One region of the Lachnoclostridium sp. genome, then DNA from elsewhere that is predicted to be linked to it. Evidence: predicted binding sites of a transcription regulator. Region 1 holds the regulator's gene; each other region holds the start of a gene.
What was found. The regulator Rex, encoded in region 1, represses fermentation and respiration genes when NADH is low (regulators of the CRP and FNR family bind a similar motif). The targets are predictions, from matches to a motif close to ATTGTTAANTANTTAACAAT.
Positions count from the first base shown of each region.

Region 1 (10,376 bases):
CTTGTAATCATGCCTGCTCAGTAAGCTATGTTAAATATAATTATTTAGTAGTAGGCTGGAAGTTTGCGCCGAGGATTACGCAGGCACAAACTTCTGTGTGAGATTTAGAAGTTCTTCGGCACCGTATTGAGGTGCCCTAGAACTTCTTCTCACACTTCACACTTCTCCTATTACATAAGCACTAACTAATTCCTTCGTATTTGTAATAGAGACATGAATCCTAACGACATTATGTTCCTTCGCCAAAAGTTCAGCATTTCCATATAGATTTACATAAGGTTTCCCAAGATTATCGCGAAGTACTTCAATTTCATTCGGTGCAATTGCACGAAAGCCTGTTCCAAACATTTTTACTACCGCTTCTTTGACAGCAAAATTAGAAGCTGCCTTTCGAATATCCGAAAGAAGCAGCTTCTGTTCCTGCTCCGTAAAAATCTTCGTAAAGAATGCCTTCCGTTCGCAGGCTTTCACTACACGGTTAATTTCTATCATATCCGTGCCAATACCAAAAATCATGATAAGAAACTCCACTCTGATTAATTATAGTAAATCTTGTTCTTCATCAATTTTGCGCATCATCTCAGTCCCTAGCATTTCATAGAGATATGTATAAGTCCCACGATAATCTTTCTCTATTTCAAGTTTTTGCTTCTTCAAATTTCGTAGCTTTACTTCCATCTCCATGATTTCATCTGTTAAGGCTTTTTTTCTTAAATTTTCATCATAAATATTATTATAACAACGCTGTAAGCTCTCTAGCATCAATTCTTCATTTTTTGCAGCTATTTCACTTGGTAATTTTTCGAGTTTGTCCTCTGCAATCAATAACTTCTGATTAATATCTTCGATAAGTTTTTGATTTTTGGACAATTTTCTTCCTTTTAGTTTACCAAGCGGTGTATGATCCACTTCCATGTTCTCCACAATTTCCTGCATCAGTTGAGACTTATATCGTTTCAAACCTTTGATATCTTCTAAGACTCTGCTCTGATCTTTCATCAATTCGACAAGTTCATCCCGTAACCTTAGTTGCACCCCAGACATCTTTTCCTCTGGGAATAAATTGATAAAGCGTTCATCTAGTGTTACAATTGGAATCTTTCGATTTCGAAAGGTTTGGCGAAGACTCATTTCTGAGAATACTTTACTACGATTTTCTTTCACATATCTTGGTTCCGTCCTTGAAGGTTCTATAGAACTTGATACTTTCAAATTTTCAAACTCAAGATCAAAATCATCGTCTAAATCGTCCAAATCACCTAATGACTTGGTCTTTGGTTCCGATTTGTCGCCAAAACGTTTTCCTAATCTCAAATACTCTCCCCCGATTCTTCTGCCGCTTTTAAATTATAGGACAGTCTCATAAGGCTTTCTGCCAAGTGAACATTTTCAACCATAACATCTTTTGGTAAATTTAAATCTGTTGGTGCGAAATTCCATATTGCACGTACACCAAGTTGAACTAAATCTGCCGCAACCTGTGGTGCTTTTGCTTTCGGTATCGTAAGTGCTGCTATATTGACTGTATTATTTTTCATAAATTCTTCTAGCTCATCAACTAATCGGATTTCAATTCCGCGAATGGATAGTCCTATCAATCTAGGATTCACATCAAAAATTCCACAGATATAAAATCCTCTTCTCTCAAAATCTGTATAATTTGCAAGCGCTTGACCCAAATTACCAGCTCCAATAATAATAACATTATATTTCTTATCCAGACCAAGTATTTTGCCAATTTCGGTATAAAGATATTCTACATTATAACCATATCCTTGTTGACCAAAACCGCCAAAGTTATTTAGATCCTGACGGATCTGTGATGCCGTTACATTCATCTTCTCGCTTAACTCTTTCGAAGAGATACGCACAACATCATTCTCTAATAATTCTCCAAGATAACGATAGTATCTTGGAAGACGCTTGATTACCGCTGATGAAATTGTTTTATCGTACATGCTAACCCTCCATCTTTCTCCTTCCAGGTTTTCCTATTCTTACACCCCGTATTCATAAGATTGTAACCCTGGTATTACAACAGATTATACACAGATAGGATGTGTTTCAATTATAAATATTATAGTAAATTGTGAATAACCTGTCAATGATTTGACGAAGTATACTACGTATGTTAGAATAATCTACAGTTAATATGCGCCTGCAATACACTTCTATTCATGGGATTTGTAGGTGTTAAGAAAGTGTGAAGAAATATCGTCTTCTTATCATGCAAATTGAAGTATATAAAATCTTCATTTTGCTTAATTATTAACAAGGAAAAGTTTGTAAATCGTGTTTTTTCTTGTGTATGACAAGGAAACTCATATAATGTACTTTTTCTTATATATTATCAGAACAAAAAACTTGTTCTGATAATCGAATTGACGGTGCTAAGTGCGCACCTTTTCTCAGAACAAAAAACATGTTTTGATAATCGAATTGACGGTGCTAAGTACGCACCTTTTATCAGAACAAAAAACATGTTCTATTAATCGGATTGACGGTGCAAAGTACGCACCTTTTATCAGAAGTTTACAAAGCAAACTTCTGATAAATATATTATTTGTGAAGCTCTTATGCAGCTTCCTTTCAGAAGTGTGAGGATACATCATGATACTAGCATGTAAAAATATTAGTAAAAGCTTTGGAACGACTCCAATATTAGATAAAATCGCTTTCCATGTAAATGAGCGCGAAAAAGTAGCTATTGTAGGAATTAATGGTGCAGGAAAATCTACCTTAATTAAAATCATCATGGGAGAACTAACTGCTGATGAAGGAGAGATTATCTTTGCAAAAGGTGCAACTGTCGGATATCTTGCCCAACATCAGGACCTGTCCACAGATAGTACTATATATGAAGAAGTTTTAGCAATAAAATCTGATATTATTAAAATGGAAGAAACAATTCGCCGTCTTGAAGTAGATATGAAATCAGCTACCGGTGCAGAATTAGAACGGATGCTTTCTTCCTATTCAAGACTAACACATGATTTTGAATTGAAGAATGGATATGCCTACCAAAGTGAAGTAATTGGTGTACTAAAAGGCCTTGGCTTTACGGAGGAAGATTTTAACAAAAAAGTATCAACACTTTCTGGTGGACAAAAAACCCGTGTGGCCCTTGGTAAACTTCTCCTAAGCACACCAGATATCATCTTCTTGGATGAGCCTACCAATCACCTTGATATGGAATCTATTGCTTGGTTAGAAACCTTCTTAGTAAATTACTCCGGAGCCGTTGTTGTAATCGCCCATGACCGTTACTTCCTTAATAAAGTAGTTACTAAGGTTGTAGAGTTAGATAACACAAAGGCAACCATGTTCGAAGGAAATTATTCTGACTATGCAATGAAAAAAGAGCAACTTCGTGAAACCATGATTCGTCATTACTTAAATCAACAGCGTGAAATTAAACATCAAGAAGAGGTCATAGCAAAGCTTCGTTCCTTCAATCGTGAAAAATCCATAAAGCGCGCGGAAAGCCGCGAGAAGATGTTGGATAAAATAGATCGCCTGGATAAACCAGTTACCGTTAATGATAAAATGCATATAGCCCTTGAACCAAATATAATAAGTGGCAATGACGTACTAACTGTAACTGATCTGCAAAAATCCTATGGTTCTCTAACACTGTTTGACCAACTGAATTTTGAAATAAAACGTGGTGAAAAAGTAGCAATTATCGGTAATAACGGTACCGGTAAAACAACCATATTAAAAATAGTTAATCAGATTATAAATGCCGATGCAGGAGACGTTAAACTTGGTGCAAAGGTTTTTGTTGGCTACTATGATCAGGAACATCATGTTCTTAATATGGAAAAAACAATCTTTGACGAGATTCAAGATACGTATCCAAATATGGATAACACAAAAGTACGTAATATCCTTGCTGCATTTTTATTTACCGGCGATGATGTATTTAAATTAATTAAAGATATCAGTGGTGGAGAGCGTGGCCGCGTATCTCTAGCAAAGCTTATGCTATCCGATGCGAACTTCCTTATCATGGACGAGCCTACCAACCACCTTGATATTACCTCAAAGGAAATATTAGAAAATGCGATTAACAATTATACCGGTACGGTACTTTATGTATCCCACGACCGTTATTTTATTAATCGTACTGCAACCAGAATTCTTGACCTAACCAATCAGACTTTCTTAAATTATCTTGGTAATTATGATTATTATCTTGAGAAGAAACCAGAGATGGAATGGAGAGCCTTTGGTAATAAATATGGATCTAATTCTGACGCTAACAATAATGTTTTAGATGGACTTCGTATTGATAAGCATTTAGATCAGGCAAATAAAGATTTACAAGCTTCATCTTATCCACAAGAACCAGTTTCTGAGAATAAGCTTGACTGGCAACAGCAAAAAGAAGAACAAGCCAAACTTAGAAAGCGTCAGAATGACTTAAAGAAAGTCGAAGATGAAATCACACGTATGGAAGCAAGGAATGAAGAACTAGAAGAATTGCTTGCAGACTCTTCTATCTATACGAACTCCTCAAAGCTAATCGAGGTTCATAAAGAAAAGAAGGAAGTAGAAGAAAAACTAGAAGCTCTAATGGAACAATGGGAAGAACTTAGTGAGTAACTAATCATTTAAATTTATAAGACATAATAATGATCTAAAAATACTATAAAATAAAGAAAAGATCAGCAGAGTCAAAAAGGTTGATATATAACCTTTTATAGACTTTTGCTGATCTTATTTTTTGGTCAAAGCGGATATTTCCACTTGCCTACAGGCAAGTTTTCCGCTTACGCTACCAGTACTACCTCATTCTTAATCTCTTATTCTGAACACTAAATCTCCCGGAATCTTTGAGTGTTACCAGAGGCTATTTTTATCAAATCATCTTAATCATTTTTTTAACTAACCCACATATTTTCACTTGATATTATCCACTTTTCTCCATCAAACTTTGCATTACCTTTATAACCAATAGCACCTAGTCCACTTCTCCATTTTCTGATATCATACCTTAGTGTTTCTATATCTTCCTTATATTCTGAATTACTAATGGTTATTATAATTCCTGTAGGAAAATAAAGTTCTTCTTTATTAATAAGTCCTTCTTCCGCTAATTGATCAAAAGTACTTTCCTTTACTTCCAGACCATACATTCCATACAATTTCATTAATAAGATTTCCTTATCTGTCTCAGAAAGATTCGTTATTTCAGTTAAATCGAGAGCAATTATGTTTATACCACTATTTAAACCACTATCAAGGTTGTAAATATCATCAATTATAGTAGCATATCCATCTATTAATAGATTAGATTCCAAAATATTAATATAATCAGCTGTTATCTGCGCAGGATATGACTCTAATATAATCCCGTTATAAGTGATATTAATAACATCTCCAATTTGAATCTCATTTAAATCTACTTCCTTTTTATCTTCATCATATATTATTGCACTGCCAGTTCCTATACTGATTTTATCAGAAGACCTAAATTCATTGGAATTAACATCCGGTTTTACTAAAAGACCATTGCTGTTATCAATAACCAGTGCCTTAAATACAGATTTACATAAAGAGGCTATATAATCTAAATCCATAGTAGTATCATCATCAGTCTTATAGAAATAATTCCTATATTTAATAATTGATTCATCTTGAATCATGATGGTATCTATTACTTTCCCATCTGCCATAAAATCAAGAGCATAACGCCATCCTGTATTTTGCTCAGGTGATTTTCCTTTTGTAAATACTATCTTCTTTAGATAATTATATAACTCTTTTGATTCATTCTCATCCAAAGATACCATATTACCAGTTGTACCATCCCTAACTTCTATATTTGTAAATTCCAATTTTGTATTTTCTATAGAGAAAGGTTTCTTAGTACATCCAACTAATATTCCGGAAAAAAGTAATATGGATAAAAATAAATACATTTTTCTCTTCATGAAATTGCTCCTTCCACATCTCCTTATTATTAGACGATTAGAATATCAAAATTATTAGACGATTAGAATATCCAAAAGTTCCATATTTTAATTGTAGCCACTAAAGCGGCACACAGTTTATATTTATGCCAGATTTTATTGATTCCTTCTTCTCCAATGATGTCTTTTCGAAGTGGCACTGCCTCAAAACGTTATTTATGAATTACAAGAATACTCCTTATGTAAGTTAAATCTTATTTCATTTCCAACTTTTTATAAGTTTAGTAAAATGACATAAAAAGTTTAGTAATAGAAAGAATTTATATTGACATACTATTTTATCTGTGTATAATAATAGAAGTCGAGTTTAGAAATGCTAAACTTATGGTTTAATAAAATCTCAACTTCCTATTAATGGAATTCTAAAGAACATAATCGGATTAGCGGTACAAAAATCGTACCTTTTATCCTTTGATAACGAATGATGATACATGTAAACATGAACCACAAAGAAAGGTTTGGTGAACAGCATGAAGATAGGTGCTAAAATTAAAGAACTACGAGTTCAAAAAAGCTTAACCCAGGAAGAGCTTGCAGATCGAGCGGAGCTTTCAAAAGGATTTATCTCTCAATTAGAACGTGACATCACTTCGCCTTCCATCGCCACCTTAGTCGATCTTTTGCAATGCTTAGGTACGAACTTAGAGGCATTCTTTACGGACACAACATCGGAGCAGGTAGTATTCAAACGTGGGGATTATTTTGAAAAGGTAGATAATGAGCTGAATAATAAGATAGAATGGATTATTCCAAATGCTCAGAAAAATATGATGGAGCCAATTTTATTGACATTAGAACCAGGTGGTTCCACCTATCCAGATAACCCACACGAGGGAGAAGAATTTGGATATGTGCTTAGCGGTTCGATTACAATTCATATCGGTAACAAAACACATCGAGCAAAGAAAGGGGAATCCTTTTACTTTACTCCAAATAAAAATCACTATATAGCGGCTACCGGTAAGACCGGCGCTACGCTACTTTGGGTATCCACCCCGCCGAGCTTCTAGGAGGAATGAACATGATAGATAATAAGTTAATCGATCTTATAAATATAACAAAACGCTATGGAAATAACGTCGTAATCGACGATTTAAATCTCTACATTCGTGAAAATGAGTTTTTAACACTCCTGGGTCCTTCCGGATGTGGTAAAACTACTACCCTCCGTATTATTGGTGGTTTTGAACAGCCTGATCAGGGCCGTGTTATTTTTAATGGGAAAGATATTACGAAGCTTCCTCCAAATGAACGTCAACTAAATACTGTATTTCAAAAATACGCGTTATTTACTCATATGACGATTCAAGAAAACATTGCGTTCGGTCTTAAAATCAAGAAAAAAAGCAAGCAATATATTAATGATAAGATTTCTTATGCCTTAAAATTAGTAAACTTAGATGGTTTTGAAAATCGTATGCCGGATTCCTTAAGCGGTGGTCAGCAACAGCGTATCGCAATTGCTCGTGCTATTGTAAATGAGCCTAAGGTTCTTCTACTAGATGAGCCTCTTGGTGCTCTTGACTTAAAACTTCGCCAAGACATGCAATATGAATTAATTCGTTTAAAAAATGAACTTGGTATTACTTTCGTGTATGTTACTCATGACCAGGAAGAAGCATTAACCATGTCTGATACAATTATGGTCATGAATCAAGGCTATATTCAGCAGATTGGTACACCAGAGAAGATTTACAACGAGCCAAAGAATGCCTTTGTTGCAGACTTTATCGGTGAAAGCAATATCATCAATGCAACCATGGTACAAGACCGTTTAGTTAATATTCTTGGAGCCAATTTCCCATGTGTGGATGTAGGCTTTGGTAAAATTCAACCAGTCGATGTGGTAATTCGTCCGGAAGATATCGATTTAGTAGCTCCAGAAGATGGAATTATCAGAGGACGTGTCACTTCCTTAATCTTTAAGGGTGTTCATTATGAGATGACGGTTATGGCAAATGGATTTGAGTGGCTTGTACATTCTACTGACCTTTCACCGGTTGGTGCTGAAGTAGGTATTAAGGTAGATCCATATGACATTCAGATTATGAACAAGCCAGAATCCGAAGATGAGGAGGCTGTAGGTGTCAATGAATAATCAAGAGGAAAGCAAAGTAACCGCACAAGAGGCTACTGTTACATTGGTGAAAAAGTCTCACCACTTCAGTGGGAAATCCTTCCTGACTTTTCCTTATATTTTATGGATGGGTGCCTTTATTATTATTCCACTGATTATGGTCGTTTACTACGGCTTTACTACAAAGGATAGCAATAGCTTTACCCTAGAGAATATAAAATTAATCGCAGACCCGGTTAATCAAAAAGCTTTATTCCTAAGCTTAAAACTATCTCTAATTAGTACTTTGGTATGCTTATTACTCGCATATCCACTTGCCTTAATTTTAAAAAGTATGAAGTTAAAAAATAACAGCTTTGTCGTATTAGTTATGATTCTCCCTATGTGGATGAACTTTTTACTTCGTACCATAGCTTGGCAGAACATCTTGGAAAATAATGGTATTATTAATACCTTACTAAAAGCATTAAATCTGCCAACGATTAATATCATAAACACTCCAACCGCCATTGTGCTTGGTATGGTTTATAATTTCCTACCGTTTATGATATTGCCAATTTATAATACCCTTGCAAAGGTTGATGACAATGTTATCAATGCTGCTCGTGACCTTGGTGCAAATGGATGGGTTACCTTCCGTAAAATCATCTTCCCATTAAGTATTCCTGGAGTAATTAGTGGTATTACGATGGTATTCGTTCCTTCTCTAACCACATTTGTTATCTCTAATATTCTTGGCGGAAGTAAGATTGTCTTAATTGGTAATGTCATTGAACAGCAGTTCCAGAAAGTTGGAAACTGGCATGCAGGTTCTGGACTATCCATCGTGCTGATGGTATTTATCTTAATCAGCATGGCAATCCTCGCAAAATATGACAAAGAATCGGAGGGCACAAACGTATGGTAAAAAAAATAAGTCAAAAAATCTATGTTGCCCTTATTATGTTCTTCTTGTATGCACCAATTATGGTACTTATCGTCCTATCTTTTAATAAATCCAAATCCCGTAGTAAATGGGGTGGATTTACCTTGGATTGGTATAAGTCCTTATTTCAAAATGAGGAGATCATGAGTGCATTGTATACTACATTAATCATTGCATTTTTATCTGCATTAATTGCTACTTTAATTGGTACAGCAGCTGCCATTGGCATGAACCATATGCGTAAGGTCCCAAAAACTATCATGATGGGTATCACAAATATACCGATGTTGAATGCGGACATTGTAACTGGTATCTCATTAATGCTTCTTTTTATTGCAGTTAATTTTACACTTGGGTTTAAAAGTGTATTAATTGCACATATTACATTTAACATTCCTTATGTAATATTAAGTGTAATGCCTAAATTAAAGCAAACAAATCGAAATACTTATGAAGCCGCACTAGACCTTGGAGCTTCTCCTATATCAGCATTTTTTAAGGTTGTATTGCCTGATATCCTTCCAGGTGTCTTTTCCGGATTCTTATTAGCTTTTACTATGTCACTCGATGACTTTATTATTACACACTTTACAAGAGGTGCGGCTGTTAATACTCTCTCCACTAAGATTTATGCTGAAACGAGAAAAGGTATTAAGCCTGAGATGTATGCTCTATCCACTCTTCTCTTCCTCTCTGTCTTAATACTACTTATCATCATCAATCGTAGAAATGATAGTATAGAGAAGAAACGTAATGCAGTAGCTCTCGCACCTGCAAATAAACTCTAAAACTGAAAGAACGAGGTATTTTACATGAAAAAATCTAAACTTTTTGTAGCCCTCCTTCTTGTTTGCGCACTGGTATTCTCCGCATGTGGCTCCAAGGAAGACAAAGGTAATAATGCTACTCAGGGAAATGGAGAAGAAAATCCCGGAAACAACAGTTCTTCCAATAAAGGTGAAGTCTATGTTTACAACTGGGGTGAGTATATTGACCGTGATGTCATCTCTATGTTCGAAAAAGAAACTGGTATTAAAGTATTCTATCAAGAATTCGAATTAAACGAAGACATGTACCCTATTATTAAAACCGGTGCAGTAAATTATGATGTTGTTTGCCCATCTGATTATATGATTGAAAAAATGATTCAGGAAGACTTACTTGCTGAAATTAATTATGATAATGTTCCAAACATTACAAATATTGATGAATTGTATTTAAAAACAGCGGAAAGTTTTGATCCAGGCAATAAATTCAGTGTTCCTTATTGCTGGGGTACGGTTGGTATTCTTTATAACAAAACCATGGTAGACGAACCAATCGATAGCTGGGGCGTATTATTTGATGAAAAATACAAGAATGATATTTTAATGATAGACAGCGTTCGTGATGCTTT
Region 1 is NZ_DAMADT010000005.1:49,993-60,368, forward strand. It holds gene acpS (holo-ACP synthase) at 157-516, opposite strand; gene RTP52_RS05350 (hypothetical protein) at 541-1,314, opposite strand; gene RTP52_RS05355 (redox-sensing transcriptional repressor Rex) at 1,311-1,958, opposite strand; gene RTP52_RS05360 (ABC-F family ATP-binding cassette domain-containing protein) at 2,611-4,608, shown strand; gene RTP52_RS05365 (DUF3221 domain-containing protein) at 4,887-5,939, opposite strand; gene RTP52_RS05370 (helix-turn-helix domain-containing protein) at 6,449-6,988, shown strand; gene RTP52_RS05375 (ABC transporter ATP-binding protein) at 7,003-8,076, shown strand; gene RTP52_RS05380 (ABC transporter permease) at 8,183-8,962, shown strand; gene RTP52_RS05385 (ABC transporter permease) at 8,956-9,768, shown strand; gene RTP52_RS05390 (ABC transporter substrate-binding protein) at 9,793-10,376, shown strand, end outside.

Region 2 (10,376 bases), on a different contig from region 1:
ATCTCCGAAATTCTATATAATAATGTAGAATTGAAGAATGTCGATGTGCGTCTGTTGACAGATAAGTTCACTGCCAAAGGTGAAATTTCGCTGTTTGTCCTCTACATAGGGGATGGCGAAGACAGCCCAATGGAATACTATGAGGCTGAACTACCTTTTAGCTCAACCATTGACTGTAATGGCTGTACCGAAGATATGACTCCTGACATCTCACTTGATATCGTTGGTAACAACTTAAGTGTAAAACCAGATGCGGATGGAGAAGAACGAGTTCTTGACTTAGAAACAATCTTAGATGTTTCCATTAAGATTTATGAGGAAACTCAGATGCAAGTTCTTCAGGATATCTATTCTCCAATGAGGGAAATTACTCCTGTTTATAAGGAAGCTAATTATGAGAACCTTCTCATGCGTAATAACAATCGTGCACGCGTATCGGAAAGAATTCGATTAGATGAAGATAGTGCAAAACTTTTACAGATTTGCCATGGAAATGGTACCGTTAAGATTGATGATATTATCCCAGTAGATAATGGATTAGAAGTGGAAGGCGTTATTGATCTTAGCATACTTTACATAAGCTCAGATGATGCAAGACCTTTACAAGCTATAAAAGCTGCTGTTCCATTTTCTCAAATGATTGAAATTCGAGACTTAAAACCAAATAGCAGCTATGATGTAAAATCAAACCTTGAGCAAATCAACATTATGATGCTTGATAATTCAGAGGTAGAGGTAAAAGCTAGTGTTGTTCTTAACGTTATCGCATTTGACCGTTTAACCGAATCCTTTATGGTTGATTTCAAAGAAAGTCCTCTCGACTTAGCGGTGTTGCAAGCAATGCCAGGTATGATTGGATATGTAGTGAAACCTGGTGATAGCCTTTGGAAGATAGCAAAGAATTACCATACCACAGTTGACGCTATCAAAGATATTAATGATTTGGATTCAGAATCTATCAGTGCTGGGGATCATCTCTTAATTGTTAAGGAATTAGATCCTAGCTTTGGATAATTTTATAACAAGAAAAAGTACGCATCGCGATCTCTTCCTTGTCACGAACTATTAAAAAAGAGGAGCTGTTGCACTAGCGGTTAATAAACCGCAGTGCACAGCTCATTTTTTGGCTTTAATAAGGCTTGTTACACTAATTACTTAGTGCGTCAGACCTTTTTCTAATTAAGTAATGAACGATTACTCTAAACCGTCCTTCCACTTATTAAGCTTTTCAATCGTTGTATCTAAAGTTTTCTGGCATATCTCAGGAAGTTCGCCTCCCCAAGCTTTCGTAGCTTCTTTAAAGCCCTTCGTAACAGCATTAATCATGGTTTCTGCTTTGGAGGAATCATTTCCAGCCAATGCTTTTGCAAAAGATACTAAACGTTCGGAGGTTTGTTCAATACCCCAATATCCATCTTCTGCTATTTCAGAAGCGGCCTTTGCAGCTGTTTCTGGGTCAACCGTTACTTTTCCTTCTCGAAGTAGAGCCCAAATATCTGTAGCATTCGTTACTTGCTCGCCTTGTTTTAATAACATTTTTTCTACTAATGAGCGAAGACTTGCTGTTCTTTGTTCCGCATCCGCTTTTAATCTTTCGATAGTTTCCCTATCCTGCTGCTTATTTGTTTTAATACCTTCGGACTTTTCATAAGTTGCAGCCACTGTTTCTTGATTCGACTCGTTCGTCGTGGAATTTTTCTTCTCTAATTCCGCTGATTCTGTTGACGCATAGGTGTTTCTTACACCCGTAACTCCGTTTACATTCATACAATACCCTCCTTGGTATACGTAGGGCTATAAACCCTAATAAAAAAGACATCAGTTACCGACCTAAACTTAGGTCTTATTTCTTATATCGGAAGGAATCGTAAAAATGTTTAACTCGATCTATGCTTACAAGAAAACTCCCAGGCCTCTTAGGTGGGAGATGATTCTAAACCTTCTAATGCTATTAGTACAGCAGTTGCATTCTTCATTGAAGCGGATAACACATGAACTGGTTCACTAATCTGCCCTAAGTTATGAGCATCAGAATCCAAAATTGCTCTACACTTTTGAAGATATGGATTATTAGGAATGAAAAGATCTCTGTTCTCCAGTTTTGTAAGCTCTACACAAGAAAACCTACTATCTGGAGGTAGAAACCCTAGGTTTGAAATCACACTATTTGAAGATTTATCAATATGAGCAGGAATCATAACCCCATGGTAAGCAGTTACTACATCATAGACATCAGAAAATCCGATGGTAGTCGCATTAATCAAAAGATACTCTTCACGTTCTAACACCAACTCATCTTCATCTACAACTAACTGATTTCCAAAGATACTTTCCTTATTCTTTACCTTTATTAAACGCTCATAGACATAAGAATCAAACATCATGGCATCTTCTAATTCCGCAAATAAGCAAATGACATGTACTTCCTCAGAAGTCGTTAACTCCATTCCTGGCAAGACTAAAATATTATTTTTCTTCCCAATCTCTATCGCAGCCTTACAGTTTCTACAGGTGTTATGATCGGTAATCGCTATCACATCCAGCCCCTTTAATGCCGCCATCATAACAATATTAGCCGGAGTCATATCGTCATCGGCACAAGGAGATAAGCAGGTGTGAATATGAAAATCATAGGTTAGAGGAATCACGTATGATTTGATATACTTGGTACGCTGCCTCAAAAATAGGTAGTTCGGTAGCTAAGATTGTAATACCTTCACTTTTCGCTTTTGATAGTGCAGCATCATCAAGCGTAATTCCCTCCGACAAAATTACACAAGCTACTTCTGTTAAAGTTGCAACCGCTATCGTATTTATATTACCCATTACTGTTACCCAAGCAGATCCAACTGGAATTTTACTCATTGCAATACTTAATAAATCACAACAAAATGGAGTCTCTACTTTCATATTTAGGTTGTCACCCTCGTTAATTACTGTAAAATTGCTACTCCTGATAAATTCTTGTTTTGTCATCCTTTCCTCCCGCCCTAGTAAACTCTATGATACTGTATTTTTAGCTTTACCTAATTTCCACTATATGGATTATCAATCAGGTTCCTCGCTTATTGAAGCAGGATACTTCCCTGATGAGGCTAATTTATTCTTCTTGTTTGTAGAATTATTATAAAAGTTCCTCTTTAACTATCCTTTGGAAATTTACCAGATAGCTTGTTTACATACTCTCTAAAGATATGGATGCAATAGTTTTCCTCCGCAACCCCTCTCACAATATCCTCTGCAAGAGCCTTACAAGTCGGAGCTCCGCAAGATCCACAGTCAAGCCCCGGAAACTTCTTACAAAGTTCTTCTACTTTTGCTACTTTACCAATACTTTCAATTAAACTGACACCAAGATTGAAAACAGGTTCATATTCAACCTCCTGTGTCCAAAAAAGATCAATACTTTCAAGTGGAATATGCGTTCTAGCAACGGGCATATATTTACGAAGTCTTTTCAGTTTTACTTTCGCAACATATGGATTCTCAACGGTTAATACCCCACCAACACATCCTCCACTGCACGCATTTAATTCAATAAACTCCAGGTTCGTAAACTTCTGATCTTCCATATCCTCAAGTACTCGAATGATATTTTCAATCCCATCTGCTGCAAGATAGCTATCTGTTAGAAGCCCACTTGCCTCACCGCCACTAGAACCCCAACTGATTCCTATTTTACCCGAGATTGCTAGGTCTTCTAACTCATCTCTCTCTGCTACAATTTTCATACAACTTATTAACCGTGGATAGACATCCTTAATTGCAAGTACCCCATCCACCTCACTTTTTTCATATCCCAAGGGATTTTTAGCCGCTGTAACCTTAGCCGGGCATGGTGAGATGAAAAAGATGCCTATTTTCTCACTTGGAAGCCCAGTCTTCTCCATTGCTACTTTTCTAGCTAGCTCGGCAGCAATATCAACTGGAGCCTTTAGAGGAAGTAGATGCTCTAAAAGATTCGGAAAACGAACACGAATCAATCTAGTTACCACAGGGCATGCAGTACTAATAACGGGCCACTTCTCCTTATGTTCTTCTATGTACATTCTAGTTGCTGCAGATATAATTTCAGCAGCACCGCTTACTTCGAAAACATCAGAGAATCCCATTAGCTTTAATGCATTTAAAACAATATTAATATCATCTAAATTATTCATCTGTGCATACAAAGAAGGTGCTGGTAAGGCAACGGTATATTCGAATTTCTTAATCATATCCATACTATCATAAGTCGCATTCTTGGCATGATGAGGACATATTCTAATACACTCACCACAGTCAATACAAAATTCTTTTGTGATTACCGCCTTTTGATTACGAACTCTTATTGCCTCGGTAGGGCAACGCTTAATGCAATTGATACAGCCCGTACAAAGGCTTTCATCCAATCGCACCGCAGTATAAAACTTCCCCATCGTCATCCCCCTCTCCTAGCATATCTCTTAGCATATATTTCATTCCAAGAAACAAAAAACATCTAGTAAGCCCTGATTACTCGTTATGTATCATATCATGATACAATCAACGCTAATCCATACATCATTTCCTTATACTAACATAACTACATATAAACCTTTATCGTTACAGTAGTCCCCTCTCCCAGTATAGTATCTATGTTCATTTCATCTGAGTATTTTTTCATATTCGGAAGACCCATACCAGCCCCAAATCCCAGTGCCCTAACATTATCGGGTGCGGTGGAATATCCTGCTTGCATGGCAAGTTCTACATCTACAATTCCTGGTCCTTCATCTTTTAATCTGATTATGATTTCAGTTGAAGAGATAAACACAGTGATTTCTCCTCCATGGGCATGAATCACCATGTTTATCTCGCCCTCATACATTGAGATGGCAACCTTTCTTATAACCTCCGGATTTGCACCCATCTGCTTTAGTTTCTTTTTAACATCACTAGAGGCTTCCCCAGCTCTAGTAAAATCATCACCAGATATCGTATAAGTTAGTGTGATTGTTTGGTTCAATTTGAGGTACCTCCGCGCAGACCATTTTGGTATAATAAACCACATGCTGTAAACATACGATGTCCGGTACATAATAACGGTATTTCTCTTTCATTTGCAAGCTCAATCATAGCTTCATCTGGTCTTTTTCCTCGAACAAAAACAATACATACTACATCCATCATTTCCGCAGTGCGAACTACCTGTAAATTGCACAACCCAGTTAGCAATACACATTGTTCTTTGACAAATGCAAGTACATCACTCATCATATCGGATCCACAACCAGTATGTGCCTCACGATTCAAAAATTCTTCTCCGCTAATTACCTGCGCTCCAAGTATTTCTTTCACATCTCTTACAGTCATGTGCGAATGCCTCCTCATCAATCTATACGGTATACGTAACATTTTAGTAGATAACTCTACCTGAGAAAATCATCTACTTTTCTGCCATTGCTATAAAACTTAACAAAATCGTTCTTCTTTATCCTTGTTAATCTCCACGGCTTTCCTTTCCCCATGAAAACTGTCAATATTGTATAATTTTTATACATTTTGGTTTATATATCAGTATAACATTACCAAATGTTCTTTTCAACTCCAGCCGTATAAATTTTTTAATCCATATGTTATTTTATTAACTACTTATTGTGCATTATTGTATATTAAGCACAAATAATTCAATATTTATTACATGTAATATGTTTAGTGTATTTTATTGCATACACAATTATGTATAGTGTATTTGGCAAAACTTAAATTAAACATTGATATTTGTTAAATTTATATCATTGTGGATTTTTCACTAATATCATGCTATAATACTATTGTTTTTCGACAACATGTCATCGAAAAGATTGTTAAAAAACTATCAAGGAGGTTTTATCATGAGCTCACAGAAATCAACCGTTCCTTTTGCTGGAACAAAAGAGCAAGAGGCCGAACTTATAAGTGTTATAGAAGAGCTTAAAAGTGACAAAGGTGCCTTAATGCCAATACTTCAGAAGGCACAGGAAATCTATGGATACCTTCCAATTGAAGTTCAAACCATAATTTCTAACACATTAGATATTCCATTGGAAAAAATTTATGGAGTAGTAACTTTTTATTCTCAATTCTCACTTTTTCCAAAAGGGAAATTCAAAATTTCCGTATGTCTTGGAACTGCCTGTTATGTTAAAGGCTCTGGTGACATCTATAATAAACTCATGGAGAAGCTTAGTATTGCTAGCGGCGAATGTACCCCGGACGGTAAATTCTCTTTAGAAGCCTGCCGTTGTATTGGTGCCTGTGGTTTAGCTCCTGTTCTTACCGTTAACGATGATGTATACGGAAGACTTTCCGTAGACGACTTGGATGGTATTCTTGCTAAGTACGCATAAGCTAATTCCTATTAGTACCTTTTAACTTTAAAATTGCATTGTTTATAGAATATGAAATAGAGGAAATCAATTATGATGCCGGAAATCTCTCTGAACGTATTAGATGTTGCTCAAAACTCCATACGTGCAGACGCAACACTCATTATTATAACTGTAACTGCAGATAGAAAAAAGGATACTATGACTATCGTCATTAAAGATAATGGCTGTGGCATGACAAAAGAGCAGATAACCCATGTCTTAGATCCATTTTTCACAACACGAACTACCCGTAAGGTCGGGCTTGGAATACCGTTTTTTCAATATGCGGCGACTTCCACTGGTGGTAACTTTTCCATAGATTCTTTTGTTGGGGAAGGTACCATGGTTACAGCTAGTTTTATTCTCTCTCATATTGATCGGATGCCGCTTGGAGACATGACAAGCACGATGCATACGCTGATAACATTGAATAACCGGATAGATTTCTTATATACATATACCGTAGATGACAAAAGTTTCACCCTAGATACCAGAGAAATTCGAATGATACTTGATGGAATACCGCTTAATTCTCCTGATGTTTCTAATTATATACGAGAGTTTTTAAGCGAAAATAAGCAAGAAGTCGATCAAGGAGTCATTCTCTAAGATAATCCGTTTGAAATTAGTAATTAGATGCGCAAACAATATGCGCAGAAATGGAGGAATTATGAAATCTCTTGAAGAATTAAAAGCAATACGGGAGAAGATGCAGAATCAAATTAGCCTTCGTAATGAAGGCGAAGCAAATATCCGTGTCGTTGTAGGTATGGCTACCTGCGGTATCGCAAGCGGCGCAAGACCTGTTCTTAACGCTCTTTCTACCGCAGTTCAAGAAAAAGGCCTTACAAACGTTATCGTTACACAAACAGGATGTATCGGTTTGTGTCAGTTTGAACCAATTGTAGAAGTTACGGAAGCCGATAAAGAAAAAGTAACTTATGTAAAGATGACAGCAGAAAAAGCGCTTGAAGTGGTAGAAAAGCACTTGGTACGTGGTCAGATTGTCAAGGAATACACGATTCAAAATTATATTAAATAGCGAGGAGGACCTAATATGTATCGTTCACACATCTTAGTTTGTGGTGGAACCGGTTGTACTTCCTCCGGAAGTCAGCAGATTCTAAATGCGTTACAGACTGAAATCGAAAAAGCCGGACTAAAAGAAGAGGTTGCTGTAGTTCAGACAGGATGCCACGGACTTTGTGCTTTGGGACCTATTATGTTAATTTATCCAGAAGGCACATTTTACTCCATGGTAAATGTTGAAGATATCCCTGAAATCGTAACAGAGCACTTATTAAAAGGTAGAATTGTGAAACGCCTTCTATATAATGAGACAGTTACGGAAGATGGTATTAAATCATTAAATGAAACAGATTTTTATAAAAAACAGCATAGAATTGCTCTTCGTAATTGTGGTGTAATTAACCCAGAGAATATTGATGAATACATAGGAACAAGGGGGTACGAAGCACTTGGTAAGGTTCTTACCGAAATGACCTCAGACGAAGTAATACAAGTCCTCTTAGACAGCGGGTTACGCGGCCGTGGAGGCGGTGGATTCCCAACCGGATTAAAGTGGAAGCTTGCAAAAGGAAATGATGCTGATCAAAAATATGTCTGCTGTAATGCCGATGAAGGGGATCCAGGTGCATTCATGGATCGTTCTGTCTTAGAAGGTGACCCTCACGTAGTATTAGAGGCTATGGCTATTGCAGGATATGCAATCGGAGCAAATCAAGGATATATTTACGTTCGAGCTGAATACCCAATCGCTGTTGCTCGTCTTGAAATTGCGATAAATCAAGCGAGAGAATATGGCCTTCTTGGGAATAATATATTTGGTACAGATTTCTCCTTTGATGTTGGTCTTCGTCTAGGTGCTGGCGCTTTCGTTTGTGGTGAAGAGACTGCTCTTATGACCTCTATTGAAGGTAACCGTGGTGAACCTCGTCCACGTCCTCCATTCCCAGCGCAAAAAGGATTATTCCAAAAGCCAACCATATTAAATAACGTAGAAACTTATGCTAATATCCCTCAGATTATTTTAAATGGATCAGAATGGTTCTCGTCCATGGGTACAGAAAAGAGCAAGGGTACAAAAGTATTCGCTCTTGGTGGCAAGATCAAGAACACTGGTCTTGTAGAAATTCCAATGGGTACTACACTTCGTGAAGTTGTAGAACAAATCGGTGGTGGTATTCCAAATGGTAAGAAATTTAAAGCTGCTCAGACAGGTGGACCATCCGGCGGATGTATTCCAGTAGAGCATTTTGATATTCCAATTGATTACGATAACTTGATTTCCATTGGTTCTATGATGGGCTCTGGTGGTCTTATTGTAATGGATGAAGACAACTGTATGGTTGATATCGCTAAGTTCTTCCTTGAATTTACCGTAGATGAGTCTTGTGGTAAATGTACTCCATGTCGAATCGGTACAAAGCGTATGTTAGAGATTCTTGACAAGATTACCAAGGGTAATGGAACCTTAGAGGATCTAGATAAGTTAGAGGATCTTTGCTATTACATCAAAGATAACTCTCTCTGTGGTCTTGGTCAGACAGCACCAAACCCTGTTTTATCCACACTTCGCTATTTCAGAGACGAGTATATCGCTCATGTAGTAGACAAAAAGTGTCCGTCTGGTGTATGTAAATCCTTACTTTCCTATACCATCGATGCAGACAAGTGTAAAGGCTGTACTTTATGTGCACGTACCTGTCCAAACAATGCAATTGAAGGTAAAGTTCGCGAGCCTCACGTAATCATACAAGATAAGTGTATCAAGTGTGGAGCTTGTATGGAGAAATGTAAATTCGGCGCAATCAGTAAGAAATAATTATGGAGGTTACTATGGCGAATATTAATATAAAAATCAACGGCATGGATGTCTCTGCTCCGGCAGGTTCGACCATCTTAGAAGCTGCCAGATTAGCGCACATTGAAATTCCAACCCTTTGCTACCTAAAGGAAATCAACGAGATTGGTGCTTGTCGTATCTGTGTAGTAGAAGTAAAAGGTGCAAGAAGCTTAGTAGCTTCCTGTGTATATCCAATAAACGAGGGTATGGAGATATTTACAAATACTCCAAAAGTATTAAAGTCAAGAAAAAGAACCTTACAATTAATTCTTTCTAACCATGATAGAAGATGTCTCTCCTGTGTAAGAAGTGGAGACTGTGAACTACAGAAATTGTGTAAGGAACTTGGAGTTGAGGACGAAGCCTTATATGATGGCGAGAAGGGCTTATATGAACTCGATGAAACCGCAGCTCATATGGTTCGTGATAATAATAAATGTATTCTTTGTAGACGCTGTACTGCTGTCTGCTCGTTAACACAAGGTGTAGGTGTTATTGGAGCAAATGAACGAGGATTTAAAACGAATATCGGTTCTGCATTTGATATGGGACTAGGAGAAACAAGCTGTGTCTCCTGTGGCCAGTGTATCGCTGTCTGTCCTACAGGTGCGCTTTATGAAAAAGATAGCACCGATGAAGTACTAGAAGCAATTGCAGATCCAGAGAAGTTTGTATTCGTTCAAACAGCACCTGCTGTTCGTGCAGGGCTTGGCGAAGCATTTGGCTTACCAATCGGAACGAATGTGGAAGGCAAGATGGTTGCTGCCCTTCGTCGTATTGGCTTTGATAAAGTATTTGATACAAACTTCAGTGCTGACTTAACCATCATGGAAGAAGCAACAGAGTTCCTTGATCGTGTACAAAATGGTGGAGTATTACCACTGATTACTTCCTGTTCTCCAGGATGGATTAAATACTGCGAGCACTATTTCCCTGATATGACAGAAAACTTAAGCTCCTGTAAATCTCCACAGCAGATGTTTGGTGCTATTGCAAAGACATATTATGCGGAAAAGCTTGGCATTGATCCATCTAAGATGGTCAGTGTAAGTATTATGCCATGTACCGCAAAGAAATTCGAACTTGGCCGTGACGATCAATCCGCAGCTGGTGTTCCAGATGTTGACTATTCTTTAACC
Region 2 is NZ_DAMADT010000003.1:20,780-31,155, reverse strand. It holds gene RTP52_RS03090 (DUF3794 and LysM peptidoglycan-binding domain-containing protein) at 1-1,014, shown strand, start outside; gene RTP52_RS03085 (hypothetical protein) at 1,195-1,767, opposite strand; gene RTP52_RS03080 (PHP domain-containing protein) at 1,917-2,648, opposite strand; gene RTP52_RS03075 (hypothetical protein) at 2,629-2,976, opposite strand; gene RTP52_RS03070 ([Fe-Fe] hydrogenase large subunit C-terminal domain-containing protein) at 3,141-4,418, opposite strand; gene RTP52_RS03065 (ATP-binding protein) at 4,565-5,032, opposite strand; gene RTP52_RS03060 (DRTGG domain-containing protein) at 4,984-5,334, opposite strand; gene RTP52_RS03055 (NADH-quinone oxidoreductase subunit NuoE family protein) at 5,856-6,350, shown strand; gene RTP52_RS03050 (ATP-binding protein) at 6,423-6,980, shown strand; gene RTP52_RS03045 ((2Fe-2S) ferredoxin domain-containing protein) at 7,042-7,413, shown strand; gene RTP52_RS03040 (NADH-quinone oxidoreductase subunit NuoF) at 7,429-9,216, shown strand; gene RTP52_RS03035 (NADH-dependent [FeFe] hydrogenase, group A6) at 9,231-10,376, shown strand, end outside.
Region 2: RTP52_RS03055 (NADH-quinone oxidoreductase subunit NuoE family protein) is a predicted target of Rex. The motif match lies at 5,825-5,844, and genes of this name have one in related genera.

Region 3 (10,376 bases), on a different contig from region 1:
TCCTCCATAATAGTTAGGTCAGCTCCAACAGAGGTATCAAATATCGCATCAAATCCTAATCTTCGAAGTGCAGCCACAATTTTTCCAATGACATTTTCTCCGGCCTTCATATGGAACTCTTCTCCAAGAGCTACACGAACGGCAGGAGCAACTTGGACAACAACACGTTTCTTAGGGTTGTAGATAGCCTTCCAAACTTCCTTTAAGTCTGATTTTACAGTAATCGCAGCGGTTGGACAAACGGCAGCACATTGACCACAGTTTACACAATTGGTTTCTGCAATTTTTTTATTAAATGCAGGACTTACTATCATTTTAGCACCGCGGTGAGCAAAGTCAATAGCTCCTACATTCTGAATTTCGTTACACATTCTAACACAGTCTCCGCAGAGAATACATTTCCCTGGGTCACGAATAATGGAGGCGGAGGAAGTATCAAGTTCCATTTCTTCCGTCTTATTTTCAAAACGGACAGACTTAATTCCAAAGCGGTGAGCTAACTCTTGAAGGCGACATTTTCCGTTTTTGTCACAAACCGTACAGTCTCTGCAATGTGCAGCAAGTAGTAACTCTAATATCATCTTTCTATGTTGATGTAGCTTCGGAGTATTTGTTTTAACTTCCATCTTATCCTTTGGAGGAGTAGAGCAGGAGGCAATAATGCCACCCCATTGATCTTCTACTACACACATTCTGCAAGCACCATAGATGGATAAATCAGAATAGTAACAGAAAGTAGGAAGATCGATTCCTGCTTTACGAACTAAAGCAAGGATATTAGGCTCATCGTTAAATTCCACTCGGTTGCCATCAATAATCATATATTTTGCCATCGTTATTCTCCTTTCTCCTATTCCTCAATAATTGCTTTAAAGCTGCAGCTATCCTTACAAGCTCCACATTTGATACACTTCTTTGCATCGATACGATGTAGCTTCTTAACCTCACCGGATATTGCGGAGACTGGGCACAGTCTAGCACACTTCGTACATCCTTTACAAAGGTCAGGGACAATCTTTAAGGTTACTAATGCTTTACACTGACCGGCAGGACATTTTTTATCAACGACATGGGCAATGTATTCGTCTCTAAAGTACTTAATTGTTGAAACAACAGGAGATGCAGCTGTTTTACCAAGGCCGCAAAGTGCAGTAGCAGAGATGGTTTCGGCTAATTCTTCTAGTAGATCAATATGTTCGAGTGTACCTCTTCCCTCAACAATATCGGTTAAAAGTTCTAACATTCGTTTGGTACCTTCACGGCATGGTACACATTTTCCACAGGACTCGTTCTGGGTAAAGTTCATGAAGAATCTAGCGACTTCTACCATACAGCTCTTATCGTTCATAACAACAAGACCACCGGAACCTATCATTGCACCTACTTTTTTCAAGGAATCAAAGTCAAGTGGCATATCAAGATGGTCGTTATCAGCATTTAATACAAGACAACCTCCAGATGGACCACCAATTTGTACCGCTTTAAACTCACCACCCTTTACACCGCCGCCAATATCATAGATAACTTTACGAAGGGTAGTACCCATTGGTACTTCAATTAAGCCGGTATTCATTACATTACCTGTTAAGGCAAATGCTTTTGTTCCATGATTTTTCTCCAAACCATAGGTCTTATACCAGTCTGCACCTTTTAAGATGATCGATGGTACATTACAGAAGGTTTCTACGTTATTTAATACGGTAGGCTTCTCAAATAATCCCTTTTCTACCGTTCTAGGTGGCTTTACTCTAGGCATACCGCGGTTACCTTCGATGGATGCGGTTAAAGCAGATCCTTCTCCACAAACAAAGGCACCTGCTCCTTGGCTTATTTTTAATTCAAAGGAAAATCCAGAACCTAAGATATTATTACCAAGTAATCCTAAGCTAGTTGCTTGTTCGATTGCTGTTTCCAAACGATGTACCGCAAGTGGATACTCTGCACGAACATAGATATAACCATAATGTGCTTTTGTTGCAATACCTGCGATGATCATACCTTCTATCATTCGATGAGGATCACCCTCCATCATACTACGGTCCATGAAAGCACCTGGGTCACCTTCATCACCATTACAAACCACGTATTTGGTTTCTTCGGTTTGACGAAGCACCTGGGCCCATTTCCTTCCGGTTGGGAATCCACCGCCTCCGCGACCTCGTAGATAGGAATCGGAGATTTCATCTACAATAGATTCCGAGGACATATCAAAGAGAGCTTTTGCGACTGCTTGATACCCTCCCATGGCTATGTATTCGTTAATTGATTCTGCATTGATATGTCCGCAGTGTTCTAGGGCAACACGCGTTTGCTGCTTATAAAAAGGTATATCTTCTTGTTTTTTATAGGAATTACCATCGCTATCCTTATACAGAAGTCTTTCTACCAATTCATCGTTTAGAATACTTTGCTCTACGATCTCTTCACAATCTTCTACTTTCACCTTGATATAAAGAATTCCTGCAGGTTCGATACGAAGCAAAGGCCCCATCTCACAAAAACCATGGCATCCACTCTTTTTTAATCCTACAGCTTCATGAGGCTCATCTTTTAGGGATACGGAAACATTAAGCCCTCCCTCTTCGATAAGCTCTTTTAGTCTGGCATAGATATTTAAGGAACCACCAGCAACACAGCCAGTTCCACCACAGATAAGAATCTGTTTGTATTGGCTCTTAAGAGACTTTTGGTAGCGGACTTTTAACGCGTCCAATTCTTCTCGGTTTCTAATTAACATTGGAGAGCCTCCTCTCTTAACTGTTCAATGAGTGCTTTTGCTTTTTCTGGCGTCATTGCAGCATGAACGACATCATTTACCGTACATACTGGTGCTAAGCCGCATGCGCCAAGGCAGGATACTGTTTCCACGGTAAATATCATGTCATCTGTGGTTGGCTTCTTATCGGTAACGCCAAGAACTTTACGGAATTCCTCCAAAATAGGGATGGATTTTCTAACATGGCAGGCAGTTCCATCACAAACTTTTATTACGTATTTCCCTTTTGGCTCTAAGGAGAAGTTTTCATAAAAGGTTGCAACTCCATAGATTTTTGCTTCACTTAACTTTAGTTTTTCTGCTATGTAACAAAGTACTTCCTCCGGTAAATAACGATATACTTTCTGTACTTCTTGCATAATCGCTATTACATGTGACTTATTATAGTCATGGGCTGTGAGGATGTTATCAATGAGCCCTTTTTCGTCTTGCCCTAACATAAGGTAGCTCCTTTCGTAATCCATACTTTTTGAAAAGCGACAGCTTACTGTCGGTTAATTTCCAATAGGTGAATAAAAGATTGATAAAAATTTATCAACTAGAACATATATTATCATGGATTTTAAACAAATACAAGAAGAATTATGGAATTGAAAGTTCAAAATTAGCACTATAATTCGTACAATTGCACATTAAATGTTTAAAATTTACAAAAATACTTATAAATAATATGTAATATATAAATTTATATGAATTCTTATGTGATCCATATAATGATAAAAATATAACGAGCTTATTGAAAAACAAAGAGGCAAATGGTATGGTTATGAGAGCACATCGCTTCTCTAACGCATAATATTTGCCTCTTTTATTATATTATGATTACTTAATCTACTTTTATTGACCAATTAGTAAAGCATTATGGAAGCTAGCAAACTAGTGGCGATGCATCTGGATATTTAAATCCTGACAAGAATCTACCGTATCATAAATCTTACGATCATCTGCGGTACTTAGAAGTTTCGCACGATTTTGAGCTGCAAATCTTCCTGTTAAGATACTTCCAGGTCCGTTGATGCAACCACCTTCACAGCACATTCCTTCCATAAAATCCCCGGGGAATTTTCCGACTTTTAAAAGTGTGAGCGCTTTTTTACATTCCGCTGCTCCGTTGCAACCAGCTACTGTAATTGGAGCATCAATTCCTTTTTCCTTTAAGGCCTCCACTACAGAAGCAGTTACTCCACCAGCTACAGCAAAGTTCTTAGCAAAAATACTACCATGCTGTATGTTATCACTAATTGCCTCAAGGCTAATATCTTTCGCGCGTAGCATAGCGTATAATTCATCAAAGGTTAGAGCATAATCAGTTCCGCCTTCTGCGATATGATCGAGTACTTCGCCTTTCTTTGCAATACATGGACCAACAAAGACAGTGATGGCATCTTCATGAATAGCCTTGATGTATTTGGCAGTTGCCTGCATAGGTGAAATAGTACTGGAGATATGTTCAACTAAACTAGGATAATGTTTTTTAATCATCTTAACAAAGGCAGGACAGCATGAGGTTGTCTTTTTCATTCCTTCTTTATAGGCCTCTGCCCATTCTTCTGCTTCAGAAGCTGCAACTAAATCTGCTCCAAGAGCAACTTCGTATATACCGGTAAAACCTAACTGTTTTAATGCTTCTGTCATTACACCGGTAGAAGCAGTGGCACCAAACTGACCTTCAATAGCAGGTGCGACCATAGCATAAACAGGCTTATCTGTATTTAATAAGTTAATAACATCTACCATAAAGGAGCGGTCAGAGATGGCACCAAATGGACAGTTATTAATGCATTGTCCGCAATTGATACATTTTTCTTCATCAATGACTACAATATTGTTCTCATCCATAGAGATTGCATCAACCGGGCAGCTTTTCTTACATGGACGTTTTAAATCAGCGATTGCATTGTATGGACAGGCAGACGCACATTTTCCGCATTCTTTACATTTTGCTGGATCGATGTGAGCACGGTCGTGAGACATTGAGATCGCTTGAAAGTTACAAGCCTTTTGACAGCGTTTTCCCATACACTTCTGGCAATTGTCTGTTACAAGAAATCGTGTAATAGGACATTCTTCACATGCAGAGGAGATGACCTGTACGATGTTGCTGTTATCATGACTTAAGGATGGGGACTTTCCTTGCGCTAGACGAATTCTTTGGCGGATGATTTCACGTTCTTTATAGACACAGCATCTAAAATTAGCTTGTGGTCCTGGTATCATCTCAAAAGGAAGAATATCTTCCTTCTCTGCTAATTCTTTTTGAAATGCCAGCTTAGCAACCTCAAAGAGTACCTCGTGTTTTATGGTTCCGATGTCATTATCTGTTTGTAACATATGTAGTTCCTTACCTTTCCAGACCGATTTTCGCGGTCAAAACAATTTAATAGTACTTAACAATAGCTTCCTTTCCCATCTTATGAACGATATCAATAATCTGGGTAACTAGATTCATACGAATACTTAAGTCAAAAGGAAGACTAGGGTTTTGATGAGCTTCGTTCATGGTACGACCAACAAAAAGATGAAGCTCCGTGCATTCTTCGATTATTATTTTGGCAATTTTAGAACCGCCATTATCCTTATCTAACTCTAAGAAGAAGTCTTCATTTACTTCTTTTTCTACATATTCTCGCATAAGCTTTAGGGCACGTGTCAGTGTTAATACCCCTTCTGTAACTAAATCAATCCCGTCAATATATCCTATCGGAGGCATATTTGGATCGGTATAGTTTAAGGAAGTGTGTATCGGACGATCTAGTACACGAGCAACGATATTTGCTGAAGTACCGCCACTAACGATTCGTGTAGCAGTACCTTCTAAAAATGCATAAACCGCTGTGTTATCATCCACCGGATTTAATGGGGGGCCGGTGAATAAATGCACTGGTTTTGAGTCTATGACTCTGGCAACCGCAACTGTAGTATCATCGCCTGGTGATTGCATATACAAATCATCGCAGGCCTTACTAAGGATAGAAGCCAAACGTGATGCAGAGAGAGTTGAGTTTGTTGCCTGTACAGAGTACATTGCCATATTATTCCAGGTCCAGCCAAAATTTAAGGCTTTTCCAACGCCAGCATGAATTACTCCATCGCTCATTAGAATAAAACAATCATTTAAGGCAACCTCAAAACGGTATTCACGAATGCACTTACCCTCTATAATACGTTCTTTGTAAGGCACTGTCAATAGTGCACCATCACGAATAAATACGCATGCAGGGTTATCAAATTCTACTAAATAAGCATCTCCAGACTTGAAAATTTGAAGAATGCTAAATGTAGAATAAGCCACCTGTCTAACCTGACATACTGGTAAGGTCTTAACAATTGTTTGCACACAATCTTCAATCCCGGCACCATTTAAAAACATGGTTCCAAGAATTTTTGAAGTTAGAGTAGCGAGGATATTTGCTTTTACTCCGCTACCCATTCCATCCGCCAGTATGATTATATTTGAATCTTTGGTTTTTAAAATCTCAACTTTGTCTCCGCAGAGTTCTTCATTGTTCTTATTGAGGCTCTTATAAGAGACATCGATTGTTACACTCATCTTAACTCCAATTCCTGCGACTTGGCGCATTTTAACAGTACAATATTCTAAATATCACAAGGTTTCCCATCGTTAAGTATCGTATCCCGTAGTTTGGTTAGGGTAACTTTAGTTTCTGCTGTAGTTTCACCAAGTAATCCTGCAATTTCCTGTGCAACCTTCATCTGTTTATCAATAACTCGTTGTGCCATTTCAATGGTTTCCACCTTCACTTTATAAGCCTGTCGATCGAGTTCTTCTTGGTGTGATATATCATTAAAGATTCCAAGTACACAGTTTTGTTCTTTGGAATATACAATGGTCTGTAACGTTGCTAGATTTCTGTCTTCGTAGAGGACTCTCTTACCAATGATATTTTTTTGTGTCTCTAGTACTGTCTGAAAATTTCCGTGATCGATGAATTCATAGAGATACATTTCCTTTGCTACAGAGCGAGGAGTATTAAAATATTTTTCAGCAGCGGCAGAAAATTCCATGATTTTCATCTCTGCATCCACGATAATAATTATATTTGGAGTCGTATCAAGAACGAAGTTAGCCATGGATTGCGCTCGTTCGTGCATATATGGAATACACATATTAAGCTCTGCCTTCCCTTGGTAAACAGCAATTGCTTTATCACGGCAGGTAGCATAACCACAAGCACCACAGTTTAACATATCCTCAGGTTTTGTTTTTCCAATTTTCGATAGTATCTGCATAACCTCTTTTTCCCTTGGCACCGGATCCTTTGGGGATCGATCAAGAAAGAACTTGTCAAAATGAATTGGAGATTTCATAAAAAAATCTTCCTCATTAATTGGCGCCTTAGGAATGGATTCTTCCATATCAAGTTTCACTTTAAATCGTGAGATTCGGGTACGGTCTATCGCAGGACCTTTGATACAGCCACCATTACAGATATTTGCCTCGATAAAACAACCAGTTATTTCACCACGGTTCATACTTTCCAGTAAGTCAATGCAGTTATTGATACCATGAACATAAAATTTCCGATAATGGTCCGACGTATTTTTGGAAGCTACGACAGAGGAGAGAACACCGCTACTAATCGGATATAGGCGGTTTACAAGTGGATTTGGATTATCTGGAGGGGTATCTGGCTGTGTAAAGATATCAATTCCTTCCTCGGATAACCATTCTTCTAGCTCTTTAAAGTTAATGACAGCATCGACAATACCAATTGTTCTTGGGTCACTTTCTGCTTCTCTTTTTTTCGAGATGCAAGGACCAAGGAAAACAACCTTCACATTAGGGCCGTATTGTTCTCGTATAATTTTACCGTGAGCTATCATAGGAGATACAACCGGTGCTAAATATTTCGTTAGGGATGGATAGTAAATTTCTACGAGGTCATTCAGACTAGGACAGCAGGTAGTGATGATATTATCCATCTCCCCTGCTGCAATTAATTTATCATATTCCCTCGTGACATAAGCAGCACCTTCCGCAGTTTCTCTGACTGCGGTGAAACCTAACTTTAATAAAGCGCTGATTACCTGTCCAGGAGTGTTATATTTTAATACTCCCAGATAGGCAGGTGCAAGGGAAACGACCGTTTGGCATCCTTCTTTTAGATATCCTTTTACGCGTTCTAAATCACTGATTAAGGTTTTTGCATTCTGTGGACAAACTTCAAGACAGTGTCCACACAGGATGCATTTATCATTCATAATATAAGCCTGTGCATCCTTAACAGTGATGGCTTTCACATCACAGTTACGCACACACTTATAACAGTTTTTGCACTTTGCTTCTTTAAATCCAATCACATTCATTATGTAAGTCTCCTTAAAATCTCTCCGTGAAAGAAACTATCCGTATCCATTGGAGTCAGTGAAAATGGTTCACCATCTAGCTTCACACAAACGCCTTTTACGCATTGCCCCATACAAAACGCACCATTTAGTTCGACTTTACTTTTCAGTTTGTACTCCGAAATTAAGGTTTCCAGTCTCGTTATTATTTCTCTGGAGCCTTTTAAATGACAGGAGCTCCCTACACATATTGTAACTACCATACCGTACCTCCTTATAGCAATTGCTAAAAATTTAACAAAGATAAGGTTATTATAGCACTTCTCACTAAGGGATACAAGATTTCTTAAAAAGCTTAGCATGGTTTTTATTCCATGCTAAGTGATTGAATTGCAATGCATCCTGGTCCACCCTGCGTAGTAAAAGCTGGGCTTAATTTATAGATGATTACATCAGAATGAGGGAAAGCCGCCTTTAATAATTCACTAGCTGTATTAGCAAGCGATTCCGCAAGAGAATGGGAAACATAAAGTTTATGATGTTCTCCTACCTTATCTTCTTCCAGACTTTGAATTATTTCATGAATGGCTTTTTTAAAATTACGTTTTATTGTAAAGTTACATAGTTGCTTGCAATCCTTTGTTAAAGTCATAACAGGAACAAGATGAATTGTTTTGCCAACGAAAGCTGCAAAGTGACTTAATCTACCACCCCTTCTAAGATAATCAAAATCTTGTGGTATTAGGAAGGAACGAGAACTTGCAATCATCTTTTCTAATTTAGATACGATTTCTGATACTGTGTGATTATGATCTGCCAGACGTTTTGCATGCTCAACAAGCGTTCTATGTGGTCCACACAGTGTTTTTGAATTTAGCACAGTAATTCGTTCGCTGTTTTCGACCATGTCTTTCGCTAGTACAGCAGATTGATAAGTTCCTGATAATCCATCCGCCATCGTAATATTTAGAATCTCATCTTCTGGAAATCGATTATATAGGTCTACAACTCTGCCTATTGCAGGCTGTGAGGATAGAGGAATGTAACCTTGATGAATCAAGTCAACAAATTCCTCCGTTTGTATGTCATTAAACTCTTCATAGGTAGTGTCATTAATAGTTACTGCTAAAGGAGAAACATAGATTCCTTTTTCTTCTGCCTCACTTACGGAGTATAGAGTAGATGTGTCTGAAATTATTCTAATCATGATTTCCTTTCTATGCGATGGATTCATCCATACCTCATTCATTTATTCATGACAAGGAAAAGTTCGTGAAGAGTGCTTTTCAATGTATAAGTCTTGCTCAATTATATCGGAAAATGTCGAAATTTGAAAGAAGAGAATTTTATTATTTATAAAGATTTTAAAATTTAATAAATATTTTAAAACATTGCGAAATCGGTTATCTTATAAATGATAGATAAATGATAATAGAGACAATGAAAATCATTGTATTTTCCCTAATAAATCAGTGGAGAAATAATCCTGTTTTACCTTTTTTAAAGAAAAGTTGTTTAAATCCATTGAAAAATATACAAAATAAAGAAGTATTTTGCTACCCAGCTATTGAAATCGTGAGGGTTATCATACTATAATAGAGCTATCTTTGAAAAGAACATTTCAACCACTGAATCAAAGGAAAAGTCTTATGCTTAAGTCTTACAGGCAAATAAGACACGCTTTCTTAAAAACAAGATATTGGTTATTGCCAAAAAATAGAACAAGGGAGGTTTATTTTGATACCTCACTTGTTAAGAATAAAGAAAACGGAAATTGCAGGTAGCACAAGAGTCTAACCTTACATTTGTATAAACAGAGAAGTTGTTAAGCAGAATAAGGGGATATTAGTGGAGTGAAAAGAAAGAAAAAAGAATGGGATATAGGAAAGGAGAAATAGGGATGGAACTTGTACAAGTAAGAGAACTGTTTCGTAACAAGGAACAATATCTAGGAAAGAAAATAACAGTCGGTGGCTGGGTGCGTAGTGTTAGAGACACAAAGACCTTTGGCTTTATCGTAATGAGCGATGGCACCTTTTTTGAAACATTACAGATTGTTTATACAGACGAGCTAAGCAATTTCACAGAAATCTCTAAATTCAATGTAGGTTCTGCAGTTGTTGTAACTGGTACGCTTGTTGCTACTCCAGATGCAAAACAACCATTTGAAATTCAAGCAGAGGAGGTACTTTTAGAGGGAGCTTCTACTTCCGATTACCCACTTCAAAAGAAAAGACACTCCTTAGAATTCTTAAGAACAATGACACATCTTCGTCCAAGAACAAATACCTTC
Region 3 is NZ_DAMADT010000001.1:33,686-44,061, forward strand. It holds gene RTP52_RS00160 ([FeFe] hydrogenase, group A) at 1-833, opposite strand, end outside; gene RTP52_RS00165 (NADH-quinone oxidoreductase subunit NuoF) at 851-2,737, opposite strand; gene RTP52_RS00170 (NADH-quinone oxidoreductase subunit NuoE family protein) at 2,731-3,216, opposite strand; gene RTP52_RS00175 (4Fe-4S dicluster domain-containing protein) at 3,653-5,107, opposite strand; gene RTP52_RS00180 (SpoIIE family protein phosphatase) at 5,154-6,326, opposite strand; gene RTP52_RS00185 ([Fe-Fe] hydrogenase large subunit C-terminal domain-containing protein) at 6,374-8,104, opposite strand; gene RTP52_RS00190 ((2Fe-2S) ferredoxin domain-containing protein) at 8,104-8,346, opposite strand; gene RTP52_RS00195 (DegV family protein) at 8,451-9,317, opposite strand; gene asnS (asparagine--tRNA ligase) at 9,984-10,376, shown strand, end outside.
Region 3: RTP52_RS00170 (NADH-quinone oxidoreductase subunit NuoE family protein) is a predicted target of Rex. The motif match lies at 3,296-3,315, and genes of this name have one in related genera.